4 regions of the Micromonospora sp. NPDC048839 genome follow, and region 4 is predicted to be linked to each of the others. Evidence: riboswitches for the same ligand, from Rfam matches in the RefSeq annotation. Region 4 holds a riboswitch; each other region holds the start of a gene.
The links. Region 4 has a riboswitch for cobalamin ahead of cobN (cobaltochelatase subunit CobN). Riboswitches for the same ligand answer to the same signal wherever they lie in the genome.

Region 1 (7,136 bases), on a different contig from region 4:
CCCAGCGGACGACGGCGAACGGCCGGCTGTCCTTGAGCAGGACTCGTTGGGCGTGGGCGACGGTGACCGCGTCATCCGCGCAGATCTGCACCAGCAGGTCGCCGCCGGACCAGGCCGGCTGGAGTCGATCGACGCGGAACGAGGGCAGGTCGGTGACCGAGGCCGGTCGCCGATCGTCGACACCGGCGGCCCGGTACAGGCCGGGTCCGAAGCCGAACGTCACCGTCAGCCGTGCCGGCAGCAGCCCGAGTTCGGCCTCGGTGTCGGCAAGCGCGGGTTGGCCCCGGGTGAGCCGGGCGGCGTCGTCGGTGAGCAGCCGCAACATCCGCCCCAGCGCGGCCCGGTCGGTGCCGGGTCGCAGGGTGAACGCGACGAATGCCGCGTGCGCCTGCGGTTCGGTGGCGACCCCGGCCTGCCGGGCACCGTGGAACGGCTCGACCAGGCCGCCGACGGTCGCCGCCAGCGTCGTGTCGGCAGCGGTCGCCGGAGTTTGCCCGTTCTGCCCAGCACGGGTCACGGCGATCGCGGCCCCGCCGGCCACGGCACCGCCGACGGCGAGAGCCCCGCCGGTGAGCAGGCCACGCCTGCTCACCGGCCGGACGGGTGACGTCTCGGTCACGATGCCGGGCTCATGCTCATCCCCGGCGTAGCGCTCATGCCGGGCATGGGCTCGCCGTGCCCGGGGGCGTAGCTCTCCTGCGCGCCGGTGAACGGCTTGGCCACCGCGCGGAACTGCTGGGTCCGGCCGTCGGCGAAGGTCAGGGTAAAGGTCAACTCGTCACCGGCCTGGACCGGCTTGGTGAGGTTCATCAGCATCAGGTGATCGCCGCCGGGCTCCAACGCGTGCGTGCCCCTGGACTTGATCACGATGCCGCCCTGCTTCTGCCGCATGACCATCTTGCCGTCCTTCATGGCCATCTCGTGCAGCTCCATCGGCGACACCTCGGTCGTGGCGCTGCTCAGCGTGACATCGCTGTCGCCGTCGTTGACCAGGGTCCCGAAGGCCGCCGTCATCCCCTTGTCGGCCGCCTTGACCCACGGGTCACGAATGCCGAGCACACCGGCGTCCGGGTTGGCCGAGGCCGACGCGGACGGCGCGGGCTGCGCCGCCGACGGAGAGTCGGACGAGCCGCAACCAGCAGCGCCCACCGCCAGGATGGCGGCGGCGAGGACGGTGGCCAAGCGGCGTGGACCGAGCGGGTTGGTGCTGCGCATGTGTTCTTCCTCCGATGATTGCTGCTGGCGGGATGGTCGGCCGCAGCGGGGAGAAAGTTCCGGCTCAGGGCACGTTGATCGTGAACTCGGCGGTGTGGACCTTGCCGGCGACCTGGAAGTCGAAGAACGCCCGGTACCGGCCCGAGCTCGGGGCGGTCAGCCAGAACTTGACCGACCCGTCGACCAACTCCGGCTCGGGGTGGACGTGCACGTACCCGAGGTCGCCCTCGCGGACGACGACCAGGTGCCCGTACGCGCCCAGGTACGGCTCCAGCTGCACGGGCACGGTCGGGCCGGCGCTGACCTTGAAGTGCATCGGCGCCGTCACCCCCACCGTCGGGGTTCCGGTCATCGACACCGCGTACGGCCCGGCCGTCGCCTGGGCCTGCACCGGCGGCAACGCGGTCGGGGTGTGCGCGCCGGGCACGGTGTGGTCGACGCCCAGCACGAGCGGGATCTGCGTGTCGTTGGTCGCGGTGACGGAGAAGTCGGCGTAGACGCGATAGCCGCCGGGCCGGGCCAGTGTCAGGGGGACGCTCCAGGTGCCGTCGGCCGCCATCGTCGGGTGCAGGTGCTGGTACCCGGACAGGTCGCGGCCGACCACGATCAGGTGCAACGGCTTGTCGTGGACGACCGCGAAGCGGGTCGCCGGTTGCCGATCGGTCCCGACGATGCGGAACCGGTAGTCCGTGCGTACCCCGGGCGGTTGGGACCGCTCCAGTGGTTGCAGGGTGTACCCGCCGGCGCTGACCGTCGTCCCGGTCGCCAGCGTCTCGCCCGTCGCGCCGTCACCGCGATGCGTGTGCGGCCCGGTGCCCGCCGGGTGTTGGTGCCCGTCGTTCGCGGAGCCCACCTGCCCCGCGGCGGGCGGACCGCCCGCGGGCTGTCGGGCGTCGCGGCTCGCCGGGTTCTCGTCGCCGGTCCCGATGCGGGCCAGCCCGAAGCCGGCCAGCAGAGCGATCACCAGCCCGCCGACGAGCAGGGCCAGGTGGGTGTTGCTCAGCCGGGACCCGGGCGTCGCGGCGGCGAGGTCCGGGTCGGGCCGTGCTCCGGGCTCGACCGTCGGCTCGCCGTCCGTACCGGCGACGGTCTGATCGGTCGGCGTCGGATCCACCGCGACGCCCGTGCGGGCCGTGACGACCGTGTTGCCCTTGCGTGCCGCCGGCACGGTGGTGGGCCGTCGCTTGTCGCCCGTGGCCGGCGCGACGACGCCGGCCATGCCACCGAGAGCCTTGTCCCCGGCGGTCTTGCCCCCGGCGGTCTTGCCCCCGCTGGCCTTGCCGCCGGCAGCCTTGCCGCCGACGGCCTTGGCCCCGACGGTCCGGCCGGTGCCGGCCTTGTTCGTGGACCGGGCACCACCGCCGCGTCGACCGGAGGTCGCCGGCGAGGTACGGCCCCGGCCGGTGGGTCTGCCGGTGGAAGCCGATCGGCGACGCCAGACGATGTACGCGACCACCGCCCCGGCCGCCGCGACCGCCACCGCCCAGCCGGCCCAGGCCAGCGCTCCGGAACCGCTGTCCTCGGTCGACCCGGTCGACGGGGCCGCCGCGGCCGGCGGGGTCGACGCGTCATCCGCGGTGGTCGGCACCGCCGAGGCCTGCCCGGACGTGTTGTGCTGCTCGGTGGCGGCCACCAGCGCCGGGTCCGGCTGGGTCGACGGCGGGCTCCACCCCTTCGGCGCTGCCGCCACCCGCCCGTCGTAGCGGAAGGTCAGGGTGCCCCGCACGGTGTCGCCGTCCGAGGCGACCGACAGGTAGCTCACCGAATACTGGCCCTTGGCGGGCAGGTGGGCGACGGTCACCACCGCCGGGAACCCCGTCGTGTACTCCCGTGGCTCGAACTGCCCGTTGACCAGGAAGTACTCCCGTACCGGCTTAGCCAGCGGCTTCGGCTCCCCCTGTGACCAGCCGTCGTCGACCCGGGTGCCGTCCGGGGCGGTGACCGTGAAGAACGCGTTGGCGGCGGCCTTCTCGGTGAAGAAGAGCCGCACCTCCGTGAACGGCTCGCGCACGGTGGCGCCGCCCGCCGGTGTGGACTCGGCGAGGGTCCCGTGAGCTGCGGCGGGTTGGGCGGACGCGAGCAGGGCGACCGCCGAGGCGAGGAGGAACGCGAGGAGGCCCGAGACCACCCGCCCGCAAGTCTGGGGGAGACGACGCATCTGGATATCCTCACCCTCGCGAGACTTTTTTCAAGAGGTGGCGATCTTCTTCCTCCGACGACAAAAGTTGACGGCGAGGTCGCGGGCCGCCGCAGCGGGACGCCCCGGGTGGACACATTCCCTGGCCAGCTATGCTGCCGACGGCGCTGGTTCGCCCCGTCGTGACCGGCTGGGCGTCGCAAGAGGGAACCCGGTGGAAATCCGGGGCTGCCCCGCAGCGGTGAGTGGGAACGACCGCCGTCATCAGCACTGGGCACAACGGCCTGGGAAGCGACGGCCAGTAGGGGACCGGCCCGACCGGTCAGGCCCGCGAGTCCGAAGACCTGCCGGCGCCGCGTACACAACCGTGTGCGCTGCCGTCGGCCTCGCGGGTGGGCTGAGCGGGTGACGGGCCGGGCGTGTGGCGTACGGCCAGGTCCCCGTCAGCAGGTGTCCGCGACCCGGCGGTGTGGGTTCCCGAGGGACGGACTACCGCTGTGCACGACACCACCACGATCGCCGGCCGAGCGCCGTCGGCGTCGCACCTGACCCTGTCGCAGATCATGGACCAGCACCACACCAACCTGATGGGTACGGTGCACGGCGGCCGGATCCTCAACCTCATCGACTCCGTCGCCGGTGTGGTCGCCGCCCGGCACTCCGACGGGCCGGCGGTGACCGCCGCCATCGACGAGACGGCGTTCCTCCGCGCGGTACGGGTCGGTGACGTCGTACACGTCGACGCCCGGATCACCTGGGCCGGCCGCAGCTCGATGGAGGTCGCCGTCAAGGTGACCGCCGACCGGTGGGACCGGGCGGTGCCGCCCACCGACGTGGCCACCGCCCACCTGGTCATGGTCGCCATCGACGACGACGGGCAGCCGCGTACCGTGCCGCCGCTGCTGCCGGAGACCGACGGGGACCGGCGACGGTACCGGGAGGCGGAGATCCGCCGGGAGCACCGGCTGGCGCTGCGGCGCGCGCTGCTCGACGGCGCCGACGACGCCTGACGCGGTCCGCCCGTTGTGGCGGTGGCCGGTCCGAGGAACCCGCCCCACCGTCGATCCGGTCGGATAGCGTCCACGAGAGGCCCCGATCACGGAGAGTGTGGATGGCGATGCGCGCTGCGGTGCTGCGGGAGTTCGACGTTCCGCTGACGATCGAGGAGATCGACCAACCCACCCCCGAGCGCGGGCAGGTGCTGGTGCGGATCGTCGCCAGCGGGGTCAACCCGCTCGACACGAAGATCCAGGCGGGAAAGGCCGCGCACGCGCGTATCCGGCTCCCCGCGGTGCTCGGCCTCGACCTCGCCGGCGTCGTCGCGGCGGTCGGTGCGGACGTGACCGACTTCGCGCCGGGAGACGAGGTGTACGGGCTGTGCGGGGGCGTGGGCGACCTCCAGGGTTCGCTTGCCGAGTACGCCGCCGTGGACACCCGACTACTGGCCCGCAAGCCGAACACCCTCTCGATGCGGGAGGCCGCCGCCTTACCCCTGGCGGCGATCACCTCCTGGGAGGGGCTTGTCGACCGGGCCGGAGTGCGGGCCGGGCAGAAGGTGCTGGTGCACGGAGGCGCCGGTGGCGTCGGGTACGTGAGCGTCCAACTCGCTCAGGCGCGCGGCGCCGAGGCGTACGCCACGGGCGGGCCGGCGAGCATGCGTCTGATCGAGAGCCTGGGTGCGGTGCCCATCGACTACACCTCGACAAGCGTCGAGGAGTACGTGCAGAGGTACACCGACGGTGTCGGGTTCGACATCATCGCCGACAACGTGGGCGGCGCGACCCTCGACGCGTCGTTCGCGGCGGTGCGCACCTATCACGGCCACGTGGTCAGCGCGTTGGGTTGGGGGTCGCACTCGCTCGCCCCGCTGTCGTTCCGGGGAGCGACGTACTCCGGGGTGTTCACCCTGCTGCCGCTGCTGACCGGGCAGGGCCGCGAACACCAGGGCGACATTCTGCGCGAGGTCGCGGCGCTGGCCGATGCCGGCGCGTTGCGCCCGCGACTGGACCCACGCGCGTTCACGCTCGACACGGTCCTGGACGCCCATCGCCTGGTCGCCAGCGGCACCGCGAACGGCAAGGTGGTCGTGGACGTCGCCGGTTGAGATGCGGGGACCGCCCGTCCGATCCGCAGGGCGCGTCGCTGCGGGCCGCCCTTTGACCCTGGAGCCCTCTGCGACCCCTCGGGCGGCGTTGCCGGCACGCCGGGGCCTGCCCGGATCACACGCGCATACCTACCCCGGCCTCGTCGCACTGCTGCCGCACCCTGGCGCCTCGCAGGCGTCAGGGCGCTCGTGACGACCGATTGGGTAGTGGCAGCCGGATACCCTGCTGGATAACCGACCGGGGAGAGCCAATGGGCCTGTCAAGCCGTGAGTGCCCGGACTGCAGACGACGGGTGAAAGAGCCGTTTCAAGAGACGATCACCGGCCGCAAGGTCTGCCCGGACTGCGCCAACGCCCTCTTCATGGGCTCTGCTGCCGGCGCAGTCACGGGAAATGTCGGCTCCGGGTACGGAGTCTGGGCCATGCTCATGCGCAAGATCCGACGTTCGTCTGAGTGACGACCAGGACGACTGTGCTCGGACGTACGTGAACTCCGGTGGACTTTGAGGCAGCTCGATCCTTCTGGTCACCCCGCTCGCCGAGGACCGGTGGTTCCTTCGGGACGACGAGTCGAGCTTCGCCAGCGATGTGCCGCCGTCGAAGTTGGTGCACCCGCAACTCACTTGACTGGTGCGATCCGCCCGCGATTTGGTAGCGCCGTGAGCAAACTGTGGACCGCCCCCCAGGATGACCCCAGGATCTTCGGTCAGCCCGTCGGCGAGAAGGCAACCTACCGGGAGTATCTCGGCAACTACCGTCTGACCATAGAGATGAAGTGCGACGGACTGGACGCCGAGCAGCTCGGCCGACGCTCGGTACCGCCCAGCAGCCTGAGCTTGCTCGGCCTGGTCCGCCATCTGGCGCAGATGGAGAACCAATGGTTCCAGCGTGTGCTGCAAGGGCGAACCGACACACCGTGCCTTTACCAGCACGAGGACCACCCGGATTGGGACTTCGGGGGCGCGGTCCCCGACCCAGCGGTGGTGAAGGACGCCTTTGCAACCTGGAAGGCCGAGATCGCCAAGGCGGACGAATGGCTCGACGCCCTCGAGGAGGCCGACCTGGGCCGCGAGGTGTCGGTCGACGGTGGCAGCCACGCCACGCGCGACGTGCTTGTCCACGTGATCGAAGAGTATGCGCGGCACGCTGGCCACGCCGACCTCCTGCGCGAGTGCATCGACGGGCGAACCGGCCTGTGACCCACCAGGGCGGCAAGTCAGAATCGCCCACTCTCAATTTTTGTGAGGAGCAGTTCGGCTCATTGGCGGAGGCCGGCGTCACGATGCGGCTCTATGTGGGTGCCAGTGACATTGCCGGCGTCCAGGCCGTCCGTGCCGAGGCGCACCGGGCCGACGGCGATCTCTGGCTGCCCGGTCCCGATACCAGCGAGGACCCCAACGGCGTACACCCGTTCTGTCTGATCGCCCAGGCCGACTCGGGGCGAACCGTGGGCTTCACCTGGATGGACTGGTGGTCCGAGGCGGCCGATACCCGGGTCTACCTGCTGAGTGGATGCGTGAGCCCAGCGTGGCGCAGACGGGGCATCGGCAGCGCCATGCTGCGGTGGCAGGAGGCACAGGCCGTCGAGTTCGACGGCAGCAGGCCGGGCGGCGGCTGGAGCGTCTTCGGCGCGAACGTGGGCGAGCACCAGCCGGGCAAGCTGGCACTGCTGACAGCTCA
Region 2 (7,136 bases), on a different contig from region 4:
GCCGTACGCCACGAGGGAGCGCTGGTCATCTCACAGGGCTATTACGCGGACCTAGATTCTCTTTGCCCTGACTGGAACGTCACAGACGTGCTCGGCACCAAGCAAGATGTCGGCAACAATGGCAAGGCTTTCGTCCGGAGTCCGAATGCTGGCACCCAGATCGCGGTGGTCGAGGCATCCGCAGCAGCGACCTTTAGCATGTGTTCGGCAAATACCGACTATGTCCCGAATGGTGCCATACCGATCAAAGAGTTGAGGGTGGGTGCGCGTTATTGTGTGCTCACCGACGCCGGCAGGAGAAGTCTCCTAACTGTCAAGCGGCTGCGTCCTGACGGCGGCCGCACTGCGGTCCACCTGGACGTTCGCACCTGGGCCGAGAAGCGTCCCAGCGAGGAGACCAACTATTGGCCCTGGGTGATTGCCGGCGCCATCATCTTGATGCTGGTTTCGGGGGGAGCTAAGAGCGCCGCAGGCAAGAATGACGACGAGGAGGTCGCCGGGAGCGGGAGAGCCTGAGGTGCCAACTGCGGGATACTGCGAATGATCCGCATCCAGGCACCTCCTCTGAAGTAAAGGGCCGACCCGCTGGGATTCTTGCTGTCGCGTACCACGATGCGTATTCAAGGACTCCGGGGATGACCTCTGGCTGGTGCCATGGAACTCTGACGCGTCACGTCACCTTCGAGGTCCAGGTACTGAAGGATCCAGTCCGGCAGGGCGTTGCGGTAAGCGCATCCGGGTCAGCGGTCTTCGTCGCCTTCGGTTGGGCGTGGTGGGCGGTTGTGCTTGGCCCAGTCGTCTACCTCGTCCGCATCCCAGATGGTCGTGCCGATCAGGCGGGCCATTGGCTCAGGGAAGCCGGGTCGGCGGGTGATCTGCAGTACCCGCTGCCGCGACACGTTGAACAGGGCGGCCAACTCGCCAGGCCCGTACAAGCGTGGTCGCTTCACGGTCTGAAACTAAGCGCAACTTACACTTGACTATCGTAACTTGCAGATTGACAAGACCCCGCCGAATGGTGTGTGGTGGAGTGGTCACGCCAGGCGACGGCGGGACAACTCGCCGGGAGGTCGGGTGCCGAAGCATGTGCCGTACGACGATTACCTGCTGGCGGTGGCGCTGACCTTTGCCCGGCGCCACCGGCCGGTCTGGTCGTGGCGGCGATGGCGGCGGACCTGCCGATGTGGGGCGGACCTGCCCTGCCGAGCTAGACACCGCATCCCGATCCGGCGCGGCCACTGGCCAGGGGAGGAGCAGGAATGATCGAGGATCACCTCGGGCGGCTCCTGTCCGTGGACTTGCCCGGCGTTGACGGCTTCTGTGCGGGCTATAGCTGGTGGCGGGCGTGGTTGTCCCCGTACCCCTGTTGTCAGGCGGAATGGGCCGCCCGCTGGCACGCCCGGTCCGCCGCCGGCCTCTCCCTGAACAGGGTGCAGTGACCACCCATGGCCCGGTCCTTCCGGTGTGGACCTGCGGCGGCTGTGACGCCCCTTGGCCCTGTCGGACCCGGCGTACCGAGCTGCGTGCCGAGTTCGACGGCGCGGCGGTGTCGTTGGGTCTCTACATGGCGTCCTACCTGGTCTGGGCCGCGGAGGACCTGACCTGGGTGTCCGCCGGGCTGCTGCACCGGCGCTTCCTGGGCTGGGTCCGGTGAGGTTATCCGGTGCGGCGGCGAGCGCAGGAAGCCGGCTCGATAACTTAATGCTGAGTAGTTGTGGGCGACCCGGTCTGACTACTCAGTATTAAGTGATCATGCCGATGGCGGTGGTGGCGGAGCCTGGCTACCGGCTCGCGCGTTCGCGCGCCCGGGGCTGCAGTCACCTGGTTACTCGGACCAACGATCGTGGTGGATCACCGACGACAGGGGACGTCGCTGACGCCACCCGTGCCGCTCCAGGTCCGGCGTCTGCTCCAGGTGGGTGACCGGGCCGAGGCAGAGCCACGCCACCGGGCGGACGGTGGCCGGGATACCGAGCAGGTCGCGCAGGAACGGCTCCCGGTAGAACGAGACCCAGCCGACCCCGAGCTGCTCGGCGGTTGCGGCCAGCCACAGGTTCTGGATCGCCAGACAGACCGAGTAGAGGCCGGCGTCGGCGATCGCGTGTCGACCGAGCACGGCCGGCCCACCCCGCTCCGGGTCGTACGTGACCACGACCGACAACGTCGACTCTCGTACGCCATCGATCTTTATTCGGGCGAAGCGTTCCGCCGCCGCACCGTCGAGAGTGGCCGCGAAGGTGTCCCGCTCCTGCTCCACGTGTCGGTGGAACTCCTGCCGCAGCTCAGGATCGCGGACCAGGATGAAGTCCCAGGGCTGGGAGAGGCCGACGCTCGGTGCGGCGTGCGCCGCCGTGAGGATCCGATCCAATGTCTCGGCGGGGATCGGCGCCCCGGTGAATTGGGCACGTACGTCCCGGCGGCGGTGGATGGTCTCGTAGAGTCCGTTGTTCAAGGCAGGCTCCCGCTGCGCTCGCGCCCCTGACGGGGCGATGACGCGAGGCCGGTCTTCGGACTCCCGGATCTCCGCTGGTCACCCGCCTTCCCAGCCCCTCAGGGCCAGTGGCTGCGTCTGGTACGCGTGGGTGGCAGCTCCCCGGTCACCGCGGCGGGCCCGTGCCGGACTCACACCGGCTTCCCGATTCTCCCCACTCGCGCGGGGCACCTCGCAACGTTTGTGCCACCGAGCAGCATAGCTACTGGCTCGCGCGCTCGGCCGCGCGCACGGCGTTGCGGAACAGCATCGCGACGGTGGTCGGACCGACCCCGCCGACCCGGGGCGTGATGGCGCCGGCGACCTCGGCGCACGCTTCGTCCACGTCCGGTAGGAGGCGCCGCCCTTCGTAGCGGACGCCGGCGCCGATGACGACGGCGCCGGGCTTGACGTGCTCGGGCCGCACGATCCGGGGTACGCCGGCGGCGGCGACGAGGATGTCGGCGCGGCGGGTGTAGCGGTCCCAGTCGGGCACGCCGGTGTGGACGACGGTGACGGCTGCGTTGGCGGTCGGGCGCTTCTGGGCGAGCAGCATCGCCAGGGGGCGGCCAAGGGTGGCGCCGCGGCCGAGGATGACGACCTCACGTCCGGCGACGGGGATCTGGTGGTACGCCAGGAGGGCTTCGATGCCGGCGGGGGTGCAGGGCAGCGGGCCGGGCAGGCCGACGGCGAGACGCCCCATGTTCAGCGGGTGCATGCCGTCGACGTCCTTGTCCGGGTCGATCGTCAGCAGCGCCGCGTCGTAGTCCAGATGCCCCGGTACGGGGTACTGCACGAGCAGTCCGTGCACGGCGGGATCGGTGTTGAAGCGGGCAATGGCCTGGTGCAGTTCGGCCTGGGTGGCGGTGGCGGGCAGATGCACGTGCGGGGAGGCGAACCCGAGCGCGGCGGCCTGGCGCTGCTTGATGGCGATGTAACCGGCGCTGGCGTCGTCGTCGCCGACGAGGATGGTGGCGAGGCTCGGGGTGATCCCGCGGCTGCGGAGTGCTGCGGCAGCGGCGGCGGTCTCGGCCAGGACGGCTTCGGCGACGGGTGCGCCCGGCAGGAGCCGAGCCGTGCCAGACGGGGTGTGGTGCTGCGCGGATCCACTGGTCGTGGTCATGACGGATTCTCCACGCAGGCGCCCAGGCGGTCGACGCCCGCGAGAGGCTCCCCGATGGTTTCACCATCCCCGTGCCGCCAGTCGCCGGTGCTTCGATCATGCCGCATCACCAGGGCGACTGCCCAACTGACCGGTCGTGCCGCCTGCGGCCGGGGGGTTTGGTAACACCCGCGGTCCGGCTTACGAAGAAGGGGTGTGACGGTTACGAGAGGGGACGGCCTGTGAGTGAGCCCAGCGAAGTGGGGGGTGACCTCGCCGGCATCGGGGCCGATCCGGTGGCCTTCGAGGTCTTCTACCGGCGGCACGTGGAGGCGGTGGGCCGGTTCGTGGCGCGTCGGGTCGACGACCCGCACCTCGCCGCCGACCTGACCGCCGACGTGTTCCTGGCGGTGATCGAGTCGGCGGACGGCTACCGGCCGGACCGGGGCAGCCAGGTCGGCTGGCTGTACGGGGTGGCCCGCAACGTCATCGGCGACGAGCGGCGTCGGGCTGCCCAACGGCTGCGGGTGACCGGCCGACTGGCCGGACGACGGGACCTGGGCCCCGATGACATCGCCCGCATCGAGGAGCGGATCGACGCCGAGTCGGCGGCCCGCCGCACCTGTCGAGCGTTGAGCGAGCTGCCCGAGGGCACCCGAACGCTCGTCGAACTCGTCGCCGTGGACGGCCTCAGTGTCGCGGAGGCGGCGACCGTGCTCGGGATGTCACCGGTCGCTGCTCGGGTCCGCCTGCATCGTGCCCGTCGCGTCGTTCGCGCCGTGCTCGCCCAACCGGCCACCACCCTCGCCTGACAAGACGGAGCTGACGCCATGAACAAGATCGAACAGTCGACCGAGGGTTTCGAGGAGCAACTCCTCAGAGATCTGACCGCCCACGTCGCCCGACGGGCCGAGGTGGCTTCGACGGGCCGTTCCGCCGGACGTTACACCCGGTTCCTGCGCGGTTGGCGACTCGCCGGAGCGTTCGGGCTGGCCGTCGTCCTGACCGCCGGTGGGCTGGCCGTCCAGACCATGCGGGTGGGCGACAAGCCGCCGCCCACGGCAACCGCGTCGGAGATCCTCCGGATGGCGGCGGACGCCGCCCGGCAGCAGCCCGAGCTGACCGCGCGACCCGACCAGTACGTCTTCACGGAATCCCTCGCGATAGTCAGGGACATGCCGGCCAGCGGCCCGTACCGGACCATCCGGAGCGAACTGTGGCAGTCGGCCGGCGGAGTCGCGTACACGCAGGGACGCTATCGACCGGAGACCGATCCGAACGGGTGGAGCGAGCTGACGGAGCTCCGCCTCGGTGATCCCGGGGATCCCGACAAGGAGCTCGACGCCTTCCAGTCGCCGGCGTACCACGGCGACCTGCCCACCGATCCGGACGAGCTGCTTCGATATCTCCGGGACCACCCGGTCGACCTGCATCTCCCCGAAGGAGCCGACGAGGAGGCCGTCTACGGGGACGAGAGCATGGTGTACACCACCGCGCGGATGATGCTCCAGGGCTACGTGCCGCCCCGAACGCTGGCGGCGCTGTTCGAGTTGTTGGCACGGGAGCCCGGGGCGGTCGTCATCTCGGGCGACGTGGTGGACGCCGCCGGTCGCCATGGGGTGGCGATTCGGATGCCCGGCGTGATCGGTGGGCACGATGACGTCCTCTTCGACCGGGACACCCACGTCTACCTCGGCCGCCGAGGGTCGGTGGTGCGCGACGGCAAGGAGTCCGTGCACGCGGCCGTCGCGCTCCTCCGCATCGCCATCGTCGACCGGCCGGGTCAGCAGCCCTGAGCAGCACCCGGCGACGGCGGTTCAGGGCTGGGCGAACAGCGGTCCGTAGTTCGAGCGGAACATCTGCTCACCCAGGCGGCGCATCACCAGGTCGCGGAGCGCGGGCGGGAGCCCGGTGGCCCTGTCGCGGCGGTGGGTCTGGTTGAGCACCCAGTCGGTACGCGGGCGTCGCCGCGCCTCGTACCCGCGCAGGGCTTCGGCGATGGACCCGGCGGCGGCCAGCGACGCGGCGAGCACGACGGCGTCCTCCAGGGCCATCGCCGCGCCCTGGGCCATGTTCGGCGAGGTGGCGTGGGCGGCGTCACCGATCAGCAGCACCGGTCCCCGGGACCAGGCGCCGAGCACGACCTCCTGGTTCGGGCCGGCGTGCAGGGTGCTGTCGTCGTGGTCGAGAGCCTTGAGCATGCTGGCGACCGGCTCGGTGAACGTCGCGGCCACCTCGTCGCGCCAGCCGGGTCGGTCGGCCACCGGGCCGTCGTTGTAGTAGCAGTAGGTCTGTTCGGCGCTGATCGGGATCGTCAGGAACTGCCGACCGCGCCCCAACTGCACCGACCAGACCGGCTCGGCGTCGATCCGGGGAGCGATCCACCGGTACGCGTACTGGCCGAGGTCGCGGGCCGCCGGAGCGTCGAAGGCGAGCCGCCGGACCGTCGAGTTCACGCCGTCCGCGCCGAGCACCAGGTCGTACCGTTCGATGCTGTGGTCGTCGAACTCGACGGCGACCCGGTCACCCTCCTCGGACAGCGCGACCGGGTGGCGGTCCCAGCGGATCGGGGTGTCCCCGACGCCGGCGAGCATCGCCCGGTGCAGGTGCGCCCGGGGTAGCGACACGCACGCCCCGACGCCCTGCCACAGCGCGGTCACGTCGATGTCGAAGAGGCGACCGCCGCGCTGGTTGGCGCTGCGCTGTCGGGTGATCTCCACGGCGACGTCGGCGACCGGCTCCCGCAGACCGAGTACGGCGAGCACGCGGGTCGCGTTGCCGGTGAGGTAGATGCCGGTGCCGGAATCGGTCGGCCCGGGTGCCCGCTCGACCACGTCGATCGTCGCGCCCCAGTCCCGCAACGCGGCCACCGTCGCGAGCCCGGCGACACCTCCACCGACGATCAGTACCCGGACACCGTTGCCCCGCACGACACACTCCTCCCCGTTGCCCCACCCGCACCCCCGCTGAGCTGCTGCTCAACGGGCCGGCCGCCGCAGCACTCTACGAGGGCGGTGAGTCGACACACGGGAATGGGGGCTGAATTTCCGAGGAATGGGCTGCGACGATCAGGGCATGACGACCGCTGAGGCGTACGCCGAGTTCGGCAGCCGCGAGGCGCGTGGGGTGTCGCCCACGTACGAGCGTCTGGCGCAGGCCGTCGCCCGTGACGACGCGCTGCTCGCCCTACTCGACAGGCTCCCGCCGAACAAACGGCAGCCGAATCTGCTGTTCGGAGTCGTGCGCTGGCTCGGCGGCCCGGTCGACGACCCGGTCGCGTTTCACGAGTACGCGGTGACGCACTGGCCCGCCGTCGAGGCGGAGCTGCGCACCCGGGCCACCCAGACCAACGAGAGCGGCAGGTGCGCGGTCCTGCTGCCGGTGCTCGCCGCGCTGCCGCAGCCCCTCGCCCTGCTGGAGATCGGTGCGTCCGCCGGGCTCTGCCTCTACCCCGACCGGTACGCGTACCGCTACGGCGAACACGAGGTCGGCTCCGGCGCGCCGGTCCTGGAGTGCGCGGCCAGCGGGTTGGTGCCGCCGGCCCGCGTACCCCGGGTGGTGTGG
Region 3 (7,136 bases), on a different contig from region 4:
CGCCGCCGCCGCCCTCGACGAACTGGGCGTGCGGATCCCCCGGGTCACCACCCCGATCGCGATGTTGTCCGGTGGGCAGCGACAGTGCGTCGCGGTGGCCCGCGCGATCATCTGGGCGACGAACGTGGTCATCCTCGACGAGCCGACGGCGGCGCTCGGTGTCGTCCAGACCGGGCGGGTGCTCGACGTCGTCCGGCGGGCTCGTGACGCCGGCATGTCGGTGGTGTTGGTGAGCCACAACATGCCGCAGGTGCTCGAGATCGCCGACCGCGTCGAGGTGCTGCGGCTCGGCCGTCGGGCGGCCCGGCTGCGCGCGGACGAGGTCACCACCGACGACCTGGTCGCGGCGATGACCGGGAGCACCAGCGGAGAGCGGGACGAGCGCTGAGCTCGTCGGCCGGGGCGCGCGCGATCACGTGATCGAGGGCGCGCCCCGGAGCCGTCGGGCCGTGGGTGGCTGCGCAGCGCGCCGCCGTACGCCGAGGTGGTTGCTCAGAACCGTGCCGGCTCGACGTTGGCGTCACCGTCGGCGGGTTGCCCGTACAGCGATTCCTCCACCCCGATCAGGTGGTTGGCCATCCGGATCCGGGCACGCTCCGGGTCCCGGGCCACGAGGGCCTTCAGGATCGCGACGTGCTCGTCGTGGGTACGCCGGTCCGCGCCCTCCTCGTGCAGGCTCCGCCAGAGCCGCCCGCGCAGGGTACGCCCGGCGAACGCCTCGATGAGGCCGACGAGCACCGGATTGTCGGCGTGCACCGCGATGATCCGGTGGAACGCGATGTCGATCTCCATGATCCGTTCGTGCTCCTGCGGCGACCGACCGGCGATCCGCGCCGCCTCGTCGAGCAGTTCGCCCGCCTGGGCGAGGGCCTCGTCGGTGATCCTGGTCGCCGCCAGGCGAGCGGCCTCGCACTCCAACAGCCGCCGGACGATGTGCACGTGCCGTGGGTCGCCCTGGCCCTGGAAGTCGACCACGAAGCCCATCGGGGCCAGCAGCTGCGGCGCGTCGAGGTTGGTGACGTAGGTGCCGTCCCCCTGGCGGATGTTGACGATGCCGAGGATCGACAGAGCCGACATCCCCTCGCGCAGCGAGCCCCGGGAGACGCCGAGCGACTCGGCGAGGTCCTTCTCGATGGGCAGCCGGTCCCCGGGCTTGAAACGCCCTTCGAGGATCATCCGTTTGATGCCGTTCACCACCTCGTCGGTGCGCGACATGACATCCCCCTAGCGGCCGGCGGGGGTGGCCGTTCCACCCGCGATCACGTACGGCTCCGAAGATGACACCGTAGTCGGGTCCGTCGCCGCCCAGTAGCCGCCGTCGGGGAACCGGTAGAGCTCGACCGACTCCTGGCGCATCCGGGTGGAGTAACCGGGCTGACGGGGCAGGACGTAACCGCTGCCCGAGCCGGTGTCCTGGATGATGCACGGGTCGGTGAAGTGCTCGTGCAGGTGGTCGACGAACTCGGTGACCCGGTTGGTGAGATCTCCCGAGATCGCGACGTAGTCGAGCACCGACACGTGCTGGACCATCTCGCACAGCCCGACACCGCCGGCGTGGGGGCACACGGGGATGTCGAACTTCGCGGCGAGCAGCAGCACGGCGACGATCTCGTTGATGCTGGCCAACCTGCCGGTGTCCAGTTGGCAGAAGTCGATGGCCTCGGCCTGGAACAACTGCTTGAACATCACCCGGTTGTGGCAGTGCTCGCCGGTGGCGACTCCGATCGGAGCGACGGCGCGGCGCACGGCGGCGTGGCCCAGGATGTCGTCGGGGCTGGTCGGCTCCTCGATCCACAGTGGCTCGAACTGCGCCAGGGCCTTGACCCACTCGACGGCCTGACCGACGTCCCACACCTGGTTGGCGTCGATCATCAGGTTGCGGTCCGGGCCGAGGATCTCCCGGGCGATGCCGCACCGGCGGATGTCGTCGTCGAGGTTGGCGCCCACCTTCAGCTTGACGTAGCCGTAGCCGGTGTCCACCGCCTCCTGGCACAGCCGGCGCAGCTTGTCGTCGCCGTAGCCGAGCCAGCCTGCCGAGGTGGTGTAGGCGGGGTAGCCGGTCCGGTCGAGCTCGGCGAGGCGGGCCGCCTTCGTGCTCTCCTTGGCGCGCAGGATGGCCAGCGCCTCGTCCCGGGTCAGCGCGTCGGACAGGTAGCGCAGGTCCGCGATGTCGACGAGCTGCTCGGGGGACATGTCGACGAGCAGCCGCCACAGCGGCTTGTCGGCGACCCGGGCGACCAGATCCCACGACGCGTTCAGGACGGCGGCCAGCGACAGATGGACGACACCCTTCTCCGGGCCGAGCCAGCGCAGTTGGGAGTCGCTGGTGAGCAGACGGTAGACCGCGCCCATGTCCGCCGCCATCGTCGCGACGTCCACGCCGACGAGGCGCTGTGCCTGGTGGACGGCTGCCGCGACGACGATGTCGTTGCCCCGGCCGATGGTGAAGGTCAGGCCGTGGCCCGCGAGTGGCGCACCGCTGCTGTCGACGCCGTCGGTGTGCAGGACGACGTAGGTCGCCGAGTAGTCGCCGTCCTTGTTCATGGCGTCGGAGCCGTCAGCGGTCAGGGAGGTGGGGAAGCGGACGTCCTCGACGGTGACGGCGGTGATCTGCGGCATGCGCTCCTCGCCCGGTTAGGCTAAAGATCAGATGATCTCTGGGAGTATACGGAGGGTCGATCCGACGCGTCAACGACGTCGGTCATCCAGGAATCGAAGACATCCAATGTTTTTTCGTGTTGGAGATTCGTCGGTGTGCGGTCTCCTCGATCGCCGTACGCGGTCCGCAATCCCTGGGCGCGGTGGTGGCAACATTCGCCGCGCTGGTAGGAACCGTCGACCCGGGGACTGCTGCGGCGCTGCCGGCCCGAGGGGGGCGGTGGTGCGGGATGTGAACAGTGGTCCAGAAGATTGGATGTCCACTTCGGAAGGCCACATTCACGGCTGAGTATAGGCAGGGATCCTTACATCTAAAGACTTAATACATCACACCTTTCCGAATGTCGACACCTGCTCGTGTGCCGCGTGCCGCGGGGGCGTCGATCCGCCGGGCCTCGGCGCGGCTCGGCTTGGTCGGGGTGGCCGGTGACGACCGTCACGGAGGTCGCCGTCGACACGCCCGGGACCGACATGTGGGGTGTGACAACCGCAGCGTCCCTATATATGGTGTCGAGCGCAGCTGGTTCGGCCGCTCATCCGGAGCGGTCGAGGCAAGAGGGAATCCGGTGGAAATCCGGGACTGTCCCGCAGCGGTGAGTGGGAACGACAGCCGTCATGAGCACTGGGCCACGAAGCGGCCTGGGAAGCGACGGCCAGTAGGAGACCGGTCAGCCCGGTCGTGCCCACGAGTCCGAAGACCTGCCAGCGCGCCGCGCACCCGCACCCGGGTGGGCGGCGGTCCGAGGCCGCGTGGGACGGCCGACGCCACCTGACCCACGCCGTGCCGGCGTGGCGTCCGCCGGTGTCTGTCTCCACGCGTACGAGGGGCCATCAGGTCTCGAACTCGCGAGGAGTGAGTGGTGACAGTCACCGAGGTAGTCCCGGTCAGTGGCGACGCGGCCGTACGGCGCACGCCGATGCAGGTTCGCAAGCGCAACGGCACCACCGAACCCGTGGACGTGAACAAGATCGTCCGTGCGGTCGAGCGGTGGGCCGACGACCTGGCCGACGTCGACCCGATGCGGGTCGCCACCCGCACGATCAGCGGCCTGTACGACGGCGCGACGACGGCCGAGCTGGACCGGCTGTCCATCCAGACCGCCGCCGAGATGATCGGTGAGGAACCGCAGTACTCGCGCCTCGCCGCCCGGCTGCTGTCCGGCTACGTCGACAAGGAGGTGCGTCGACAGGGCATCAGCTCGTTCAGCGCGGCGATCCGGGTCGGCCACGCCGAGGGCCTGATCGGGACCGACACCGCCGCGTTCGTCGCCGCCCACGCCCCGATGCTCGACCACGCTGTCGATCCCGACGGCGACCGGCGATTCGAGTACTTCGGCCTGCGCACGGTGTACGACCGCTACCTGCTGCGCCACCCCACCAGCCGACTGGTGCTGGAGACCCCGCAGTACTGGCTCCTCCGGGTGGCCTGCGGGTTGTCCCAGACGCCGGACGAGGCGGTCGGCTTCTACCGACTGATGTCCAGCCTGGCCTACCTGCCCAGCTCACCGACGCTGTTCAACTCCGGCACCCGACACACCCAGATGTCCTCCTGCTATCTGGTCGACTCTCCGCGCGACGAGTTGGACTCCATCTACCAGCGGTACGCCCAGGTCGCCAACCTGTCGAAGTTCGCCGGCGGCATCGGCATCGCGTACTCCCGGGTCCGCTCTCGCGGCGCGCTGATCCGCGGCACGAACGGGCAGTCAAACGGGATCGTGCCGTGGCTGCGCACGCTGGACGCGAGCGTCGCCGCGGTCAACCAGGGTGGCCGGCGCAAGGGCGCGGCCTGCGTCTACCTGGAGCCGTGGCACCCGGACATCGAGGAGTTCCTGCAACTGCGGGACAACACCGGCGAGGACGCCCGGCGCACCCACAACCTCAACCTGGCCAACTGGGTCCCGGACGAGTTCATGCGCCGCGTCGAGGCCGACGAGATGTGGTCGCTGTTCGACCCGCACGAGGTGCCCGAGCTGCCCGACCTGTGGGGGGAGCGGTTCGACGCCGCGTACCGGCAGGCCGAGGCGCAGGGTCGCCACGTGCGGCAGGTCCCGGCGCGGGAGCTGTACGGCAAGATGATGCGCACCCTCGCCCAGACCGGCAACGGGTGGATGACCTTCAAGGACGCCGCGAACCGGCTGTGCAACCAGACCGCCGAGGACGGCAACGTGGTGCACCTGTCCAACCTGTGCACCGAGATCATCGAGGTGTCCAGCGACGCCGAGACCGCCGTGTGCAACCTCGGCTCGGTGAACCTCGCCGCGCACCTCACCGAGGGCGGCATCGACTGGGAGCGGCTGCGCGTCACGGTCCGTACCGCAGTCACCTTCCTCGACCGGGTCATCGACATCAACTACTACCCGACCGAGCAGGCGGCGGCGAGCAACCCGCGCTGGCGGCCGGTCGGGCTCGGGCTGATGGGCCTTCAGGACGTGTTCTTCGCGCTGCGGCTGCCGTTCGACTCGCCGGCTGCGCGGGAGCTGTCCACCCGGATCAGCGAGGAGCTGTACCTGACCGCGCTGGAGACCTCCGCCGACCTGGCGCGTCGCTTCGGCGCGCACCCGGCGTACCCGCAGACCCGGGCCGCGCGGGGCCAGCTCCAACCCGACCTGTGGGGCGTCGAGGGTACGCAGGCCGCGCGGTGGGACACGCTGCGCCAGCGGGTCGAGACGTACGGGCTGCGCAACTCGCTGCTCGTGGCGGTCGCGCCGACCGCGACCATCGCCTCGATCGCCGGTTGCTACGAGTGCATCGAGCCGCAGGTGTCCAACCTGTTCAAGCGCGAGACCCTGTCGGGGGAGTTCCTGCAGGTCAACACCGCCCTGGTACGCGAGCTGAAGGCCCGCGGCCTGTGGACCGACCGGATCCGCTCGGCGATCAAGCGGGCGGAGGGGTCGGTGCAGGACATCGCGGAGCTGCCGGCCGGCGTCCGGGAGTTGTTCCGCACCGCCTGGGAGCTGCCGCAGCGGGCGCTGATCGACCTGGCCGCCGCCCGCGCCCCGTTCATCGACCAGTCCCAGTCGCTGAACCTGTTCCTGGCCGCGCCGACCATCGGCAAGCTCTCCTCGATGTACCTGTACGCCTGGAAGGCCGGGCTGAAGTCCACGTACTACCTGCGTTCGCGCCCCGCCACCCGGATCCAGCAGGCCACCGTCGCGGTCGTCGCCCCGGTGGCGGCCGACGCGGAGGCTCTGGCCTGCTCGCTGGAGAACCCCGAGTCGTGCGAGGCCTGCCAGTGACCGCCGCCGACACCGTCACCGCCGCCGCCAGCACCACCGACACGAGGACCACGCACATGCTGCTCGACCCCGGGATGGACCTCACCCTCCGCCCGATGCGCTACCCGCACTTCTTCGACAGGTTCCGCGACGCCATCCGCAACACCTGGACAGTGGAGGAGGTCGACCTGCACGCCGACCTCGCCGACCTGGACAAGCTGTCGCCGGCCGAGCGGCACCTGGTCAGCCGACTCGTGGCGTTCTTCGCCACCGGCGACACGATCGTCGCCAACAACCTGGTGCTCAACCTCTACCAGCACGTCAACAGCCCCGAGGGTCGCCTCTACCTTTCCCGGCAGCTGTTCGAGGAGGCCGTGCACGTCCAGTTCTACCTCAACCTGCTCGACACGTACGTGCCCGACGAGACCGAGCGCTTCGAGGCCTTCGCCGCCATCGAGAACATCCCCTCGATCCGTCGCAAGGCCGAGTTCTGCTTCCGCTGGATCGACTCCCTGAACGACCTGCGGGAGCTGCGGACCCGGGACGACCGCCGGACGTTTCTGCTCAACCTGATCTGCTTCGCCGCGTGCATCGAGGGGCTGTTCTTCTACGGCGCGTTCGCGTACGTCTACTTCCTGCGCTCCCGTGGCCTGCTGCACGGCCTGGCCTCCGGCACCAACTGGGTGTTCCGCGACGAGTCGATGCACATGGCGTTCGCGTTCGACGTCGTCGACACCGTCCGCGCCGAGGAACCGGACCTGTTCGACGACGACCTCGCCGACCAGGTGCGGCAGATGCTCGTCGAGGCCGTCGAGTGTGAGGTGCAGTTCGCCGAGGACCTGGTGGGCCACGGGGTGCCCGGCCTGACGTTGGCCGACATGCGGGAGTATCTCCAACACGTCGCCGACCGCCGCCTCGCCCAGCTCGGCATCGCGCCGCACTACGGGTCGAGCAACCCGTTCGGCTTCATGGAGTTGCAGGACGTGCAGGAGCTGTCCAACTTCTTCGAGCGGCGCGTCTCGGCGTACCAGGTCGGGGTGGAAGGCACCGTCGCCTTCGACGACGACTTCTAGGCGAGTAATTCCCAACCCTGGCTGGGGCGGTGAGCGCAGCTGGCGGTGACCGTCGGTCACCTCCGTGAGGGCCGACGCGGTAGTGAACGGTATACCTGTGAGTCATAGTTATGACTCACAGGTATACCGCTCAACAGCACAACGCCATGGCGGCAGCCACGGCGGAGGGCCAGCGCACTCACCGCCGCGG
Region 4 (7,136 bases):
GGCGACCGTCGAACGCGTCGACGCGCAGCGCGCCGCCGTCGTAGAGCAGCGTCGCGACCCGGCAGGTGCCCGCGGGGTCGGGGTCGGCGACCAGCACCCGCTCGGGCGGACCCAGCTTCGCCGGCAGACGGATCGGGAACCGTACCGCCCGTTGTGCCTCGTCCAGACCGGCGACCCGCTGCCCGGGCAGCGGCGACGCGACGCCGCCGGGCACCGTCGGCGCGGGCGCGACGGCAATGCTGACGCCGGCGAAGCGCAGCAGCCCGGTGACCGCGTCGGCGACGGCGGCACGGGTCGGCGGCAACACCGCCACCAGCAGCAGGGCGGCGAGCGCCGCCGCAGCGAGCGGACGCCACCGTCGCACCGGCCGGTGCAGCCGCCCTCGGACCTGGGCCCGCACGTCGGGCGGCTCGGGCGTTTCCAGCCAGGCGGACAGGTCCCGCAGTTCCCGTTCGAGGTCACCCATGCCGGACCTCCTCCCGGTCGAGCAGGCCGCGAAGCTTCGCCAGTGCCCGGGACGTGCGCGACTTCACCGTGCCCCGGGGCCAGCCCAGTGCCGCCACCGTCTCCTCCTCGCTGAGGTCGAGGAAGAACCGGCAGACGATCACCTCGCGGTCGCGTACCGGCAGTTGCCGCAGTGCCCGCACCAGGGCGGCGCGGCGCTCCCCGGCGAGGACCGCACCCACCGCGCCGTCCTCGGCGAACTCCGCCGTCGGGTCCGCCGCCGCGGCGCGCAGGACGAGCCCGTCGCGGCGGCCGCGCGACCGGTGCAGGTTGCGGGTCTCGTTGGCGACGATCGCGAGCAACCAGGACCGGAAGGACGACTCGCCCCGATAACGGGACAACTTGCGGTACGCCTTCACGAACGCCTCCTGGATGACGTCCTCGGCGTCCGAGCCCGCGCCGAGCAGCGCCGCCGTCCGGTACGCGGACGCGGTGTGCCGGGCGACCAGGAGGTCGTACGCCTCCAGGTCACCGGAGCGAGCGCGGGTGACGAGCGCGTCGTCGTCCAGGGGAAACCTCCGTTCGGGTCACACTCATGACACCGCCCACGCGTGGCGGGTTCCACCCCCGTCGGGTCAGCTGTCTCCCATCCGCCGTGCAGCGTATTGCCAGGATTCGGTGCTGCACTGGAGGGGCGTCGAGGGAAGGGGTGGGGCATGAGCTGGTTCAGTCGCCGGTCACGGGGCGCCGAGGCGACCCCGACGAAGCTGGACCGGGAGGCGACCCGGGATGACCTCGCCGCGCTGGAGGCGTTCGTCACGAGCCGGCGCGGGGTGGAGTTCTACCTGGAGCCGGAGACCACCGCGACGGACACCACGGTGGTGGCGATCGCCCACGACGGGGAGTGGATCCGCCGACGCACCGGCACGCCCCGCGCGGCCGGGTCCATCGCCCGCAAGCACGCGGTGCCGCTGTACGAGGCGGGCCGCACCGGCTACCCGGAACGGATGCGGGTGTGGAACCGCGCACACCCGGAACGCCACGCCCGCTGAGGCCCGTCCGCTCAGGCGGCCTCGACGACCGAGCGGGCCTGCTCACGTGTCATCGGCTCGGCGTGGCTGGAGACGTACCAGTGGTAGGTGTCGTCGAGCAGTCGCCGGACCAAGTCGAGGTCGATGCCGTCCTCCGGTCGGCGCAGGTGTGCCGGCGGCGGGTAGAAGCAGTCGCCCAGCAGCATGACGCCCGAGTCCGGCACCAGCACCACCGTCGAGTCCGTCGCGTGGCCGCCGCCGACGTGGCGTAGCCGAACCCCGACCGGCAGCTCGTCCAGATCGGCGAAGACCCGGGTGGGCGGCAGGATAGCGAAATCCTCCCAGGAGTCCACCGCGAGCGCCCGGGCCCGGAAGCTCGGGCCGAGGCGTGGATCGGCGTGTACCTGCTCGCGCAGGTAGCGGTGACTCCACGGGCGGGCGGCCTCGGCGCGCAGCAACGGTACGGCCGTCTCGTGCCCGACGATCTCCACTCCGGGCCAGGCGCAGGCGCCCCAGACGTGGTCCCAGTGGTGGTGGGTGTAGACGAGCCAGCGCGGCTGCGGAAGGCCTGCGGCGGCCAGCGCGGCCTGGATCTCCCGGGCGTGCGCGGGGCTCTGCCCAGCGTCGATCATCACACTGCCGTGCTCGTCGGCGACGACGGCGACGCCGGCCTGGACCGCGTCCGGGTCCGAGCCGCCAGGGCAGATCCAGACCCGACCGGCGAGGTGGTGGAATCGGGCGGCGCTGATGGTGATCGACCCCCGAGATTGATCGCGGACGTTGGGCCAGTGATCACCGATCCTAGGTGACCGCGCCGGATGCCACCGTCCCGCGAACGATAGGCGCAGGCCAGGGGACGTGCGCGCGTCCTTTGCTCTGCTTCAACCGACGCACCAGTAAGGCGTCGCATTGTTGCGCGGGTTGAAGCAGAGCAAAGGACGCGGCACATTGACCTGACGCCGGCGAAGCAGGGCTTCCTCGCCCGCAACCATTGGTAGTTTTCGATGGATGTCGCCCGCTTCGCGACGTCGGGTCGGCGTTGACCGGCGGCGGAGGGGTGTGGCAGCATTCGCGGCCTGACGGCAGTGAAGGAAGTCGGTGCGATTCCGACGCGGTCCCGCCACTGTCACCGGGGAGCGATCCCCCCTCGTGAGTCACGACCGTGTGTCTGCGGTTGGAAGGCCGGGGGAGAGCGTCGATCCGGAAGCCAGGATACTTCGGCCGTCGGGATGTACCCCAGGGCGTGGACACCCGAGGAGGACCCGATGACGCACGGCGTCTCATTCATCGACGATCATCGTCGCACTGCACTCCGGGGCACTGGCTTCCGGCACCGCTGAGCCGAGCGCCCGGCGCTGACCGGCCCCGACGCCCGTGTCGGTGCGTCCGGCCGCGCCGTCGTACCGGCTGACGCCGCACCCACCCGCTTCGTCCAGGTCGCCTCCGTGAGCGGCCAGGGCGTGACTCCCCGGAGCCCGCCGTGCGCATCCTGCTGCTCTCCACCGCCGACACCGACCTGCTGGCCGCCCGAGCCAGCGGCGCCGACTACCGGCTCGCCAACCCCGCGCGGGTCGCCGCCGACGAGGTACCCGCCCTGCTCGACGGGGTCGACCTCGTCGTCGTACGCCTGCTCGGCGGTCGGCAGGCGTGGCCGGACGGCCTCGCCGCGGTGCTCGCCACCGGTGTGCCGACGGTCGTGCTCGGCGGCGAGGCGCTGCCCGACGCGGAGCTGATGGCCATCTCCACAGTGCCGTCCGGGGTCGTCACCCAGGCGCTGGCGTACCTCGTCGAGGGTGGGCCGGACAACCTCGGGCAGTTGGCCCGGTTCCTCTCCGACACGGTGCTGCTCACCGGCGAGGGGTTCGCCCCACCCGCGCCCACCCCCGCGTACGGCGTGCACGGCGAGCACCCGACCGACCCGCAGCGGCCCACCGTGGGGATCGTCTTCTACCGGGCGCACGCGCTGGCCGGCAACACCGGGTTCGTCGACGTCCTCGCGGACGCGGTCCACAACGCCGGCGGCAACCCGCTGCCGATCTTCTGCGGCTCGCTGCGAGGGCTGACCACCGGCGCGGGACCGCTCGGGCTCTTCGCCCGCTGCGACGCGCTGCTGGTCACCGTGCTGGCCGCCGGTGGCGCAGTCGCCGCGGACGCCTCCGGGGGCGGCGACGAGGACGCCTGGGACGTCGGCGCCCTGGCCGCCCTGGACGTGCCGATCATCCAGGCGCTCTGCCTGACCAGCACCCGCGAGCAGTGGGCCGGCAGCGACGCCGGGCTGTCCCCGTTGGACGCGGCGATGCAGGTGGCCATCCCCGAGTTCGACGGCCGGATCGTCAGTGTGCCGTTCTCGTTCAAGCAGATCGACGCCGACGGGCTGTCGGTCTACGCGGCCGACGCCGACCGGGCCGCCCGGGTCGCCGGGATCGCCGTGCGCCACGCCCGGCTGCGGTACGTGCCCGCCGCCGACAAGCGGGTCGCCGTGGTGCTCAGCTCGTACCCCACCAAGCACTCCCGGGTCGGCAACGCCGTCGGGCTGGACACCCCGGTCTCGGCGGTCCGACTGCTCGCCGCGCTCGCCGAGGCCGGCTACCACCTGGGCGACGCGCCGGTGCCCGACGACGGCGACGCCCTGATCCACGCGCTGATCGCCGCCGGTGGACACGACGTAGAGTGGCTCACCCCGGAGCAGTTGGCCGCCGCCGAGGCCCGGATACCGGGGCAGACCTACCGGCGGTGGTTCGACCAGGTCCCCGCCGAGCTGCGCGAGCGGATGCGGGAACACTGGGGTGAGCCGCCCGGCCAGCTCTACACCGAGAGCGGCGACATCGTCCTCGCCGGGCTGCGCTTCGGCAACGTGGTGCTGCTGATCCAACCGCCGCGCGGCTTCGGGGAGAACCCGATCGCCATCTACCACGACCCGGACCTGCCGCCGAGTCACCACTACCTGGCCGCGTACCGCTGGCTGGCCGCCCCGCTCGCGGACGGCGGCTTCGGCGCGGACGCCGTGGTGCACCTGGGCAAGCACGGCACCCTGGAGTGGCTGCCCGGCAAGGGCCTCGGCCTGGCCGCCGACTGCGCCCCCGACGCGGTCCTCGGTGACCTGCCGCTGGTCTACCCGTTCATCGTCAACGACCCCGGCGAGGGCACCCAGGCCAAGCGCCGAGCGCACGCCGTGGTCATCGACCACCTGGTGCCGCCGATGGCCCGCGCCGAAACCTACGGCGACCTGGCCAAACTGGAGCAACTGCTCGACGAGTACGCCACCGTGCAGGCCCTCGACCCGGCGAAGGTGCCCACCGTGCGGGCGCAGATCTGGGACCTCGTACGCGCGGCGGAGCTGCACCACGACCTGCACGCCGAGGCGATGCCCGACGCGGACGACTTCGACGAGTTCGTGCTGCACCTCGACGGGTACCTCTGCGAGGTCAAGGACGTGCAGATCCGCGACGGGCTGCACATCCTCGCCGACGCGCCCACCGGTGAGCCCCGGGTCAACCTGGTCCTCGCTGTGCTGCGCGCCCCGCAGATCTGGGGTGGCGCCCGCTCCCTGCCCGGCCTGCGGCAGGCGCTCGCCGTCGCGTACTCCCTCGACGAGCAGGAGCTGCTCGCGGCACCGGGCGAACGACTGGCGGTGCCCACGGCGCTGACCGACGTGGTGGACGGGCCGGCCGGCACCGCCGCCGACGCCGTCGACCTGATCGAGGCCCTCGCCCGGCGGTTGGTCCTCGGCATGGAGACGCTGGGCTGGGACGCCGAGGCCGTCGACGCGGTGGTCACCGAGGTGACCGGCCAGTCGATCCCGGACGTCGCCGCCGTGCTGCACTTCGCCGCCACCGAGCTGGTGCCCCGGCTGGACCGGACCACCGACGAACTGACCAACACCCTCGGCGCGCTCGACGGGCGGTTCGTGCCGCCCGGCCCGTCCGGTTCACCCACCCGGGGCCTGGTCAACGTGCTGCCCACCGGCCGCAACTTCTACTCCGTCGACCCCAAGGCCATCCCCAGCCGCAACGCCTGGGACGTCGGGGTGGCCCTCGCCGACTCGTTGCTGGCCCGGCACCTCGCCGACACCGGGGCGTACCCCCGCTCGGTGGGTCTGACCGTCTGGGGCACCAGCGCGATGCGCACCCAGGGCGACGACATCGCCGAGGTGCTCGCGCTGCTGGGCTGCCGGCCGGTGTGGGACGACCGGTCGCGGCGGGTCACCGGCATCGAGGTGGTGCCGACCGCCGAGCTGGGCCGGCCGCGCGTCGACGTGACCGTACGCATCTCCGGCTTCTTCCGCGACGCGTTCCCGCACGTGGTGGCGCTGCTCGACGACGCCGTGCGGCGGGTCGCCGCCCTGGACGAGCCGGACGAGGACAACTACCTGCGGGCGCACGTAGCCGCCGACCTGGCCGAGCACGGTGACGAGCGGCGGGCCACCGCCCGGATCTTCGGTTCCAAGCCGGGGGCGTACGGCGCGGGCCTGCTGCCCCTGATCGACGCGCGGACCTGGCGCAGCGACGCCGACCTGGCCGAGGTGTACGCGGTGTGGGGCGGCTACGCGTACGGCCGGGGCCTGGACGGGCGGGAGGCGCGCGCCGACATGGAACGCTCCTTCGCCCGGATCGCGGTGGCGGTGAAGAACCAGGACACCCGCGAGCACGACATCGTCGACTCCGACGACTACTTCCAGTACCACGGCGGGATGGTGGCGATGGTCCGTCACCTCACCGGCACGTCACCGCAGGCGTACGTGGGTGACTCGGCGATGCCGCACGACGTGCGCACCCGCACGCTGGGCGAGGAGACCCGGCGGGTTTTCCGCGCCCGGGTGGTCAACCCGAAGTGGATCGCGGCGATGCGCCGGCACGGCTACAAGGGCGCGTTCGAGCTGGCGGCCACGGTGGACTACCTGTTCGGCTACGACGCCACCGCCGGCGTCGTCGACGACTGGATGTACGAGCACCTGGCCGCCGCGTACCTGTTCGACGACACCACCCGGCAGTTCCTGGAGCAGTCCAACCCGTGGGCGCTGCGCGGCATCACCGAGCGCCTGTTGGAGGCCGCCGACCGGGGGCTGTGGGCCAAACCCGAGCCGGACACCCTGGACCGGCTGCGCGACACGTACCTGGCCAGCGAGGGCGACCTGGAGGATCGGGCATGACGGTCTACCCGTTCAGTGCGGTGCTCGGCATGGCCGACATGCGGCTGGCGCTGCTGCTCAACGCGGTGTCCCCGGCGATCGGCGGGGTGCTGGTCCGGGGGGAGAAGGGGACCGCCAAGTCCACCGCCGTGCGCGCCCTGGCCGCGCTGCTGCCCCCGGTCCGCCGGGTCGCCGGCTGCCGCTTCGGCTGTGACCCGGCCGAGCCGGACCCGGCCTGCCCGGACGGGCCGCATCCGGCCGACGCCACCGCCGAGACCCGTCCGGCCCGCCTGGTGGAGTTGCCGGTCGGTGCCGCCGAGGACCGGGTGGTCGGCTCGCTGGACCTGGAGAAGGCCCTCGGTGAGGGCGTCCGCGCCTTCGAGCCGGGTCTGCTCGCCGCCGCCCACCGGGGGGTGCTCTACGTCGACGAGGTCAACCTGCTGCACGACCACCTCGTGGACCTGCTGCTGGACGCGGCGGCGATGGGTCGCAGCCACGTCGAGCGGGAGGGTGTCTCGGTCAGCCACGCGGCC

Region 1: another riboswitch for cobalamin. It lies ahead of AB0C25_RS03900 (acyl-CoA thioesterase); the one in region 4 lies ahead of cobN (cobaltochelatase subunit CobN).
Region 2: another riboswitch for cobalamin. It lies ahead of bluB (5,6-dimethylbenzimidazole synthase); the one in region 4 lies ahead of cobN (cobaltochelatase subunit CobN).
Region 3: another riboswitch for cobalamin. It lies ahead of AB0C25_RS10935 (ribonucleoside-diphosphate reductase subunit alpha); the one in region 4 lies ahead of cobN (cobaltochelatase subunit CobN).

Annotation. Positions count from the first base shown of each region.
Region 1 is NZ_JBEZGL010000002.1:154,260-161,395, reverse strand. It holds gene AB0C25_RS03915 (Dyp-type peroxidase) at 1-619, opposite strand, end outside; gene AB0C25_RS03910 (copper chaperone PCu(A)C) at 616-1,215, opposite strand; gene AB0C25_RS03905 (copper resistance protein CopC) at 1,280-3,373, opposite strand; cobalamin riboswitch at 3,504-3,719, shown strand; gene AB0C25_RS03900 (acyl-CoA thioesterase) at 3,850-4,362, shown strand; gene AB0C25_RS03895 (zinc-dependent alcohol dehydrogenase family protein) at 4,464-5,456, shown strand; gene AB0C25_RS03890 (DinB family protein) at 6,116-6,655, shown strand; gene AB0C25_RS03885 (GNAT family N-acetyltransferase) at 6,652-7,136, shown strand, end outside.
Region 2 is NZ_JBEZGL010000035.1:11,434-18,569, reverse strand. It holds gene AB0C25_RS35760 (hypothetical protein) at 1-516, shown strand, start outside; gene AB0C25_RS35755 (DNA-binding protein) at 741-950, opposite strand; gene AB0C25_RS35750 (hypothetical protein) at 1,436-1,654, shown strand; gene bluB (5,6-dimethylbenzimidazole synthase) at 1,826-2,452, opposite strand; cobalamin riboswitch at 2,481-2,681, opposite strand; gene AB0C25_RS35740 (bifunctional 5,10-methylenetetrahydrofolate dehydrogenase/5,10-methenyltetrahydrofolate cyclohydrolase) at 2,694-3,593, opposite strand; gene AB0C25_RS35735 (sigma-70 family RNA polymerase sigma factor) at 3,815-4,384, shown strand; gene AB0C25_RS35730 (CU044_5270 family protein) at 4,403-5,368, shown strand; gene AB0C25_RS35725 (FAD-dependent monooxygenase) at 5,390-6,502, opposite strand; gene AB0C25_RS35720 (DUF2332 domain-containing protein) at 6,648-7,136, shown strand, end outside.
Region 3 is NZ_JBEZGL010000004.1:507,455-514,590, forward strand. It holds gene AB0C25_RS10920 (ATP-binding cassette domain-containing protein) at 1-388, shown strand, start outside; gene AB0C25_RS10925 (FadR/GntR family transcriptional regulator) at 493-1,215, opposite strand; gene AB0C25_RS10930 (enolase C-terminal domain-like protein) at 1,225-2,619, opposite strand; cobalamin riboswitch at 3,163-3,380, shown strand; gene AB0C25_RS10935 (ribonucleoside-diphosphate reductase subunit alpha) at 3,576-5,894, shown strand; gene AB0C25_RS10940 (ribonucleotide-diphosphate reductase subunit beta) at 5,951-6,946, shown strand.
Region 4 is NZ_JBEZGL010000005.1:35,027-42,162, reverse strand. It holds gene AB0C25_RS11420 (hypothetical protein) at 1-466, opposite strand, end outside; gene AB0C25_RS11415 (RNA polymerase sigma factor) at 459-953, opposite strand; gene AB0C25_RS11410 (hypothetical protein) at 1,161-1,496, shown strand; gene AB0C25_RS11405 (MBL fold metallo-hydrolase) at 1,508-2,182, opposite strand; cobalamin riboswitch at 2,564-2,693, shown strand; gene cobN (cobaltochelatase subunit CobN) at 2,956-6,624, shown strand; gene AB0C25_RS11395 (VWA domain-containing protein) at 6,621-7,136, shown strand, end outside.